One region of the Mammaliicoccus sp. Dog046 genome, then DNA from elsewhere that is predicted to be linked to it. Evidence: riboswitches for the same ligand, from Rfam matches in the RefSeq annotation. Region 1 holds a riboswitch; the other holds the start of a gene.

Region 1 (4,290 bases):
TCATCTCCATTAATGATGCATTTCATAATATGAACTCCTTTCAGTTTTAAAATGGTTCAACAACGAAGGACGTTGTTGATTACGTATCCAATCCGATACAAGCTCACCAATGATAGGTGATAGTAATATGCCATTACGATAATGACCAGTTACAAGAAATAGTCCGTTATCTATTTCATCCATAATTGGCCATTCGTTAAGTGTAAAAGGTCGAATGCCTGACCACTTATGAATCACTTTACTATTTACTAAAGAAGGGATATAAGTTGTTGCTTCATTGAATAGCCAGTCTTCACCTTTAGCAGTTGTACCTACAGAGAAGTCATCTTTATAACTTGTTGCGCCCACTAAAAATCTGTTGTGATACTTCGGAACAATGTAGCAACCATTAGTCATAAAGAGTGTTTGTTTTAAATCTAACTGAGGTTGCTCTAACAATAATACTTCACCCTTAATTCCGGTGATTTCTGTTGAAATATTATAGTCTTGTAACAATTGATCGCTCCATGCACCAGCGGCAACAATGACTTTTTTAGCAGTTAATGTACCTTTAGATGTTTGAACCCGATAAATATCTTGAACCCGTTCTAATGATGAAACTTCAGTTTGGTAGAAACGGTGTATGTCTTTCTGTTCAATCGATTTCAATAATGCCTTCGTATATTGAGATGCATTGATTTGACCATCTCTTGGAATATAAATGGCATGATTATGATAAGTAATATTGCTGTTAGACAATTGTGCTAATGATTGTTTATCTAATCGGACTACATCTTTATCGTGAGTATTTAAAAAGTTCCATTGCATGTTTAAATTGTCAGTGTCATCTTGAGCAGCGGCCATCTTAATAAGACCTTCTGACTGATAATGAATGTCTATACCAGTTTCTTCATATAATTCATGACTCAATGTCTTAAATTTCCTACGAGATTGCAGTGCGAGTTGGAATAAATCGGTATTCTCAGTGAATTCATTTTGAGCGCCGAGCATGCCACCCGCTTTATAAGAAGCATGTAGCCCAGGAACGTCACGATCAATCACAGCGATAGATAAATCATCATGTTCATGAAGGTCGCGCGCAATGGACATGCCAATTACGCCAGACCCGACGATTAGAACATCATACATAAGCTTGCCACACCTTTCTTAAAGACTTGATTTCTTGTATATTAGCTTTTCTAAAAAATGAAATTGCACAAATACCTTTGAATCCCGGAGGTAAATGTTTGATTGTATGAACATGAATTCCCCCGATAGCATAAATGGGAATATGATGTGCGACTGCTCGTTTGATTTCTTCATTTGATCTAGGGCGCTTACCATCTTTTGAAGCTGTTTCAAAAACATGACCGAAACATACGAAATCTAATCCATGCTTTTGAGCGCGTTGTATACTTTCGCTTGAATGTGTCGACATACTTACAGAAATATGTGGATGTGACTGTTTAAAAGAAAAGGCGTGTTCATCATTTTCACGAAAGTGTATAAATGTTAAATCATATTTTTTAAGCAATGTAATATCGCTATGCACCATTAATTTATCTTTAGGGAATCCATGATGAATTAAGTAGTCTACCGAGATACATAGTGATTCATGATCCATAGGAACACGTAATAACAATAAGTCTATGGATTCGGAAATTTCGATATAATGATTTAAATCTATTTCTGTTAATACTTGATACGGTGTAATGGCAATAAACATCTAATTCACTCCAAATAAAAAAGCGCTATTTTTCTATATAGAAAAATAGCGCAAAAATTAGCTTCTTTAGATACGCCACTTTCCTACGCCAGTATGAACTGGATCAGGTTCAGGGAATCCCAAAGTCACTACTTTAGTCTCAGCCTCTAATTAAGGCACTTCCAGTGGTTCATATTTAATTATTAACTTTATTGTACATATATTAATCAGAATGTTCAAATAGAAAAATAAATTTATCGCGTTCAGTGATAATTTGCGTTTACCCTTTGTAGAAAAGGGAATTATGAAAATAACAAATTACACTCAAAGTGTATTCTGATTTTCTAGAAATTTTATAACAAAAGGGTGGGATGAGAAATGGCTACACTAATTTTTTTAATTTCGTTAATCATCATTGCGACGTTATATTACTTTTTAAGAAGAAAATATATCGCCGATTTTAAAAGCAGAAGAAAGGTTCGGAAGCGAGAACAGCGACTGAAAGAATTAATTAATAGTGCTTTTAAGATAGAACGACTAGAATTAATTGAAGAAAGGCAAAGTGATGTAAAGTTAAAATACAACAAAAGAGCAATCGCCGTTAATCCCGATCACATTATTAAAGTAGATAATACAGAAGATGAACGCATTGAAATAAAATATGAATTACCAAATGAAATTACAAAAGAAGAAGTATTTGATTTTATAATTGAAAATAGTAATTTCTATATTACTAATGAAAGATATAACAAACTCAATACGAAACAAGCATAAGTGGATGGAGGTCATAGTATGATACCTGTAGTTAAAGCATATACAAATGAGAAAGACTTAGAAGCGGATATTAACACATTAAAAGACCAAGGGATTAGTCAAAAAGATATTTATATATTAACAGAAAACGAAGCACATACAGAACGTATTGTAGAAGAAACAGAATATAAAAATATTAATTATAATCGAAAAAGTATTGGCGGTTTTGAGTATAAAGAGGACGAATTGTTACGGAAGTTAGAAGTACTCAATGTCGCTAAACCAGAAGCAGAACGATATGTAGAAGATATTAAACAAGGAAAAGTAATATTGATTGTAACTGATCAAAGAATCAAAGGGGTGTTATAACAAAAAATCCGAGGCTGAATGCCTCGGATTTTTTGTTTATTAAACTTTTAAAATACTACGAAATCCTCTAGCAGCATAATAAGAATCGGCGCCATTATGGTACGTGAATACAGTATCGTAACGGAAGTCACAGAATAATGCGCCACCTAAGTTACGTATTTTTTCTGGTGTTGCTACCCAACTAGATGACTTTTTATCGAATTCACCTAATGTTTGTAAATGTCTATATTGTTCCTCAGTAAGCATAGAAACGTTCATTTCGTTTGCCATATCCATCGCACTGTTAGCAGGTTTATGTTTTTTTCTAGCATCTAATGCAGCTCTGTCATAACAAACACTGCGTCGACCTTTAGGGCTTTCTTTAGAACAATCTACAAAAATATATTGTCCATCTTCGAAACCGATGACATCAGGTTCACCTTCAGTCTTTTCCATTTCATTAAGTGACCAAAGTTTATCTTGGTTTAAATTAAGTTGATCTTCAACTGCAGACCATTCAATATTTTCATGTCGTTCTGGAAATTTTTCAAAACGTTTTTTTAAAGTTTCAAAAAGCGCAGTTTGTTCGTCTTGTGTAATTTTTGGTGATGTCATTGCAATTCCCCTTTATACTTTTCTTTTATTTTAGCAAATTCTAATTTTATTAAAAGTAATATGAGGCGTGAGGTGAGGGGGAGTCGTAGATTAACTTCCGAGTTAAGCGACAAGATACCCAAAGTCGTAGATTAACTTTCGAATTAAGCGACGAGATCGCCTAAGTCGTAGATTAACTTCTGAATTAAGCGACGAGATGACTGAAGTCGTAGATTAACTTCTGAATTAAGCGACGATCTCTAAAATTCACCCTCCCCACTAGTATTTTTAACGTCATTTACGATATAAAATTAAAATAAAAGTGTTAATTTAACATAATGCTTTACAATTCTTAACAGATAGCGTATAGTAGTCATCAAGTGATATTTCGACATTAAATTAATTGGTAGTTTTATTCATTGTTAATAAAGTCCATTTAAGTTTGAAGATTGATTATTGCAAATATATCGTGCAAAAGCACACAGGAGGACTTTTATTATGAATAAAGGTACAGTAAAATGGTTTAACGCAGAAAAAGGTTATGGTTTCATCGAAGGAGAAAATGGTAGCGACGTATTCGTACATTTCTCATCAATCCAAACTGAAGGTTACAAATCATTAGACGAAGGCGCTTCAGTTACTTTCGACATCGAAGAAGGTCAACGTGGACCTCAAGCAGTTAACGTTGTTAAAAACTAATATTAGTTTAGTTAAACTGGGACATAATATAATGTCTCAGTTTTTTTATGCTTATTTTTAATTGATTGACTATTCTGAATTTAATTATTCGCTTTATCTGCGATGTAATGGTTAAATAAATATAACAAGTGATAAGGAGGTTATATTTATGCCAGAAGTTCAACATTTAACATTTGGAAACAAAGATGCAGAACATACTGTGGAAGCATTTA
Region 2 (4,290 bases), 1.2 Mb from region 1:
AATGAAATACCCAAAGTTAATTTCGTTATAACATTTACGTTATCGATAAAGGTAGTATATTGTTTCCAGTTACTTAGCATCAATATCACCACCAGTAACTAATAATTGTTGATGAGATATTGTGAATTGCTTTGTAGCATATCTATTAATAATTTCATTTTCGTGTGTAATCATTAAGATAGTTTGACCAGATTGAACGCGGTTATGAAATAACTTTATAAGTTCAAATGTATTATGACTATCCAGTCCAAAGGTTGGTTCATCTAACAATATGATATCTGATTGCGTACTTAATGCTGTCGCAACACTCAGACGTTTCTTCTGTCCGATAGATAATTCAAATGGGTGTTGATGTTTAACGTGTTCTAATTTAAGTAACTGTAACATTTCTATTGTTCTCTCTTGCGCTGTTGCTTTATCCTGGAATGCAAAGTTAATATAAATTTCGTTGTATACAGACATTTCTATAAATTGTAGTTCTGGATTCTGATAAACAAAATAAATATGCTGAGACGCATCTTTTACTTTGTTTAAAGGTTGGCCTTCGAATGACATCTCGCCTTTATATTTAACAAGCTGCATAATTGATTCTAAGAAAGTTGTCTTACCAGTACCATTCTTACCTGTTAACGTGATCCATTCACCGCTATTGATTGTTATATGGTCACTATTAAACAATGTACGTTTTCCACGTAATATGTTTAATTGGTCTAAGGATAGTAAAGGTTGGCTGTTTGTTGCCTTATATTCTAGTTGTGGCGCAAATTGCCATGAATTAGGGTGCCATACACCATATTGATTTAAAATTTGCGTATGGTTGTTTAAAATGTCTTCTGGCGTACTATCATGCGTAATTTCTCCTGTTTCATTCATTACAATAACTCTATCAACGTAATTCCAAATATAATCTACTTTATGTTCAACAATAACGACAGTTTGGTGTTCCCAATGTTGCATCATAAGATTCCACAATTGTGTTGTCGCTTCTCGATCTAACATGGCAGTAGGTTCATCTAAAAATAACGTATCTGATTCTTGTAACAACATAGATGCAATTGCTAGCTTTTGTTTCATACCGCCACTTAATCGATCAAGCTTTGTTGAAGCATCAGCTTCAAGGTTTACTTTTTGCATTGCTTCTATTATTAATGGATCCATTTCGTGTGCAGGTACGTTTTTATTTTCTAAAATAAATGCAAGCTCTTCTTTAATACGAGGCATACAAAATTGTGTATCTGGATCTTGGAAGATAACTCCAGGAGAAGGATCTATATGCTTATGATCGTATTTCATTGGAATATCCATAGATCTAGGGATAATACCACTTAGTACATTTAATAATGTACTTTTACCTGAACCGCTAGGGCCAAGTAAAAGTACTTTTTCTTTATCTTTAATTTCAATATTTATGTTTTTAAATATAATACGTTCATCTTCTGGAAATTTGAGTCTTAAATTTTTAAGTGATAACAATGGAATAACTCCTATAATAAGTCATAATCTTTTTTAGATGCAGGTCTAAAGAGTTTTGTAACACCAGTTTGATCGAGCGCTCTTACGATTGCATATCCTAATGCACCTGCAACGATTGCACCACTCAATATTCTAATAGTGAACATAAGAACGACGTTCCAAAGAGCTACATCACCTAAATAATTATAATACCAGTCGATAGGTAAAGTAATGATACCTGCTGCCATACCTGCAATTACCGCAACAGATAATTTTCTTGATTGGTAACGAACAACTAGAAAAATGACTTCACAAGCTAAACCTTGTAACAATGCATAAATGAAAGTAGGGATGTCAAACTGACCCATAACAATTGTTTCACCAGCACCAGCAGCGAATTCAGCTAAAATAGCCACACCAGGTTTTTGGATAATTAAATAAGCAACGATAGCTGCTATAAACCAAAAACCATAAACAGATTGTTCTAAATGTAAGCCTAATGGTTTGAGGAATTCATAAGGAATCCATAAAAACTTATAAATGATTGAGAAGATTGCACCAATTAAAACTGTGACTAAAATATCAGACAATGTTAAACTTTTTGACATGTGTATTTGCTCCTTTATATAAAAAAATGTGCACTCCTATATCTAAATAGAAGCGCACAAAAATATTGTTATCATCATTAAAATGAATATTATATGATTTTCGAACACTTTCCTACGCTAGTATCATCTAGATCAGGTACGAAGGGTCCAGACTATAAATATGTCCGTCTCAGTTAAAAACGCCCCTAGTGCATGTATTGAATTGTTAACACTAACAATAAGTCGAAATAGTTTTTTTGTCAATAGGAATTCTTAGTGTTCGCTCATCTAACGAATCTAACAACGTATTAAACGGAATGACTTATTCAAAAGTATCTTGAATATTGTCTTTCGTTTTTTCTTGACCGTCTTTGCGATCATTACTATTTTGTTGTTCTTTTTCTTTTACTTTTTTTGCTTCTTCTTTATGCTTATCATTTGCTGGCATAATAACACTCCTTTAAAATCTGTGATATTATAGTATACCCAACTAGATAAGTTTTTTAAACTTCATACTAGTACTTGGGACCGATTTTCAATATAATTAAAGACAATTGAAATTGAAACAACTATAATGTTCAATGAGGTGAAGAACATGTCTATAAAGAAAAAGAGCTGGGAAGTTCATTTTAGTCATATTATAGGTATATTCATTTTAATAACTGGATTACTTATACTATTTAATGCACCACGAATAAAAGATTATAATATTAAAGATTCTAGTGAAATTCACATTAGAAATATTGGAGACTTCTTTGTTGCTTTTTTTGATGAATTAGTAAGAATTTTAAATCACTATATCGGTGGCATGCCGGTTGTCACATCAATCATCATTTTATTATTAGGGATATTTGTATTATTGATAGGACGCACATTAAGAAGAACTACAAATTATGATTATGACATTTCGATATTTTATATCGGATTAACCATTTTGTTTATGGTTGTCATTATGATGACGATGTTCCAAGTATACAGCTTCGCATCATTTTTATTCATCATTCCGTTTGCTATACACATTGGATATGTCGTTTATAAAAATGAATTAGATCCAACGAATCGTAAATATCATTATTTATGGATCATTATTTCATATGGTTTATGTTATTTTATTTCTCAATTTGCGATGAATCATAATATAGATGCGAAAAACGTTAAACCAATTGATGTAATGAGTGTCAATTTATTTTTCATATTATTATGGTGCTTCAGTCAAATGTCGGTATGGGTAAGTTTATATTTAAGAAGATCATTACCTGTAAGTGATGAAGATATCGAATCGTCAAATGATGAAAAATATTCACGTGTTAAAAACAATCTTGTTACAAGTAAAATTTTAAACATGTCTCAAGGCTTTTATCAAAAATTACAAAACTTTAAACAAGCAACATTAGAAAAGTTTAATTCTGATGAAGCCATTGCGAAGCGTAAACAACGTAATGAAAGATGGAAAGAAATTATAAAAATAGAGGACGAAGATATTCCAAAATGGATGAGACGTCCTAAATGGTTAAAGAAAAGTTATATAGAATGGATATGTACAGCAGTATTATTCCTATTTACATTTATAGAATTTAATAATCGTAACGGGTTATTCTTATCTGGAGAATGGCATTTATCACAAATACAATATGTATTTGAATGGTTGACTTTATTCATCCTTCTTCTATTAATTATTTTATATGCTTACTTTAATTACACAACGAATTATAAAAATAAAAATAATTTCGGAAAATTGTTTGTCGTATCAGCTTTATTCTTTGAAATTGCAACTACGTTCTTTGTATCAGCAATTCAAACATCTCAATTTTCAGTGTTTATAACACCAATTTCATTTTTATTATTCTTGTTTATTACACCAGCATTTATTATTCATCTAAAAAAATCATTTTAATTTAAGTTTTTGACTATAACATTAGAAAAAAGCAGTAAACATTCGTGAAAATGAATGTTTACTGCTTTTTATTTTATAAAATAAAGTGATATAAAGTGCATAAACAATAACTAAATCAGCGACTGTTATATAACAAAATGTAATATGTAAATAATTTTAATGAATTTCTTCAAAAATGTATTGCGTGGAATAATTCTATCATTTATAATAATTTATAGTAAGCGTTTACATAAAAGGGGATCAAACTTTCTGGGGGAAATTTGATTAATAAATTCGGTTAACAGAGTATTCAATAGGGGGAATACTCTGTTTTTTTGCGTTTTGTGTTTTATACGTTATAATATGTGAGACGTTTCG

Evidence for each region. A riboswitch is a leader RNA that binds a small molecule or an ion and turns the genes downstream of it on or off. The one in region 1 is predicted to bind thiamine pyrophosphate.
Region 2: another riboswitch for thiamine pyrophosphate. It lies ahead of P3U32_RS08810 (ECF transporter S component); the one in region 1 lies ahead of P3U32_RS01710 (thiamine phosphate synthase).

The regions. Positions count from the first base shown of each region.
Region 1 is NZ_CP120131.1:368,586-372,875, forward strand. Features, by position in the region: gene thiS (sulfur carrier protein ThiS) at 1-26, opposite strand, end outside; gene thiO (glycine oxidase ThiO) at 10-1,128, opposite strand; gene P3U32_RS01710 (thiamine phosphate synthase) at 1,121-1,705, opposite strand; TPP riboswitch at 1,769-1,878, opposite strand; gene P3U32_RS01715 (hypothetical protein) at 2,063-2,458, shown strand; gene P3U32_RS01720 (YflT domain-containing protein) at 2,477-2,806, shown strand; gene P3U32_RS01725 (DUF4256 domain-containing protein) at 2,846-3,400, opposite strand; gene P3U32_RS01730 (cold-shock protein) at 3,878-4,078, shown strand; gene P3U32_RS01735 (thioredoxin domain-containing protein) at 4,227-4,290, shown strand, end outside.
Region 2 is NZ_CP120131.1:1,766,738-1,771,027, reverse strand. Features, by position in the region: gene P3U32_RS08820 (energy-coupling factor transporter transmembrane component T family protein) at 1-80, opposite strand, end outside; gene P3U32_RS08815 (ABC transporter ATP-binding protein) at 70-1,473, opposite strand; gene P3U32_RS08810 (ECF transporter S component) at 1,485-2,060, opposite strand; TPP riboswitch at 2,153-2,257, opposite strand; gene P3U32_RS08805 (hypothetical protein) at 2,362-2,487, opposite strand; gene auxA (lipoteichoic acid stability factor AuxA) at 2,635-3,933, shown strand.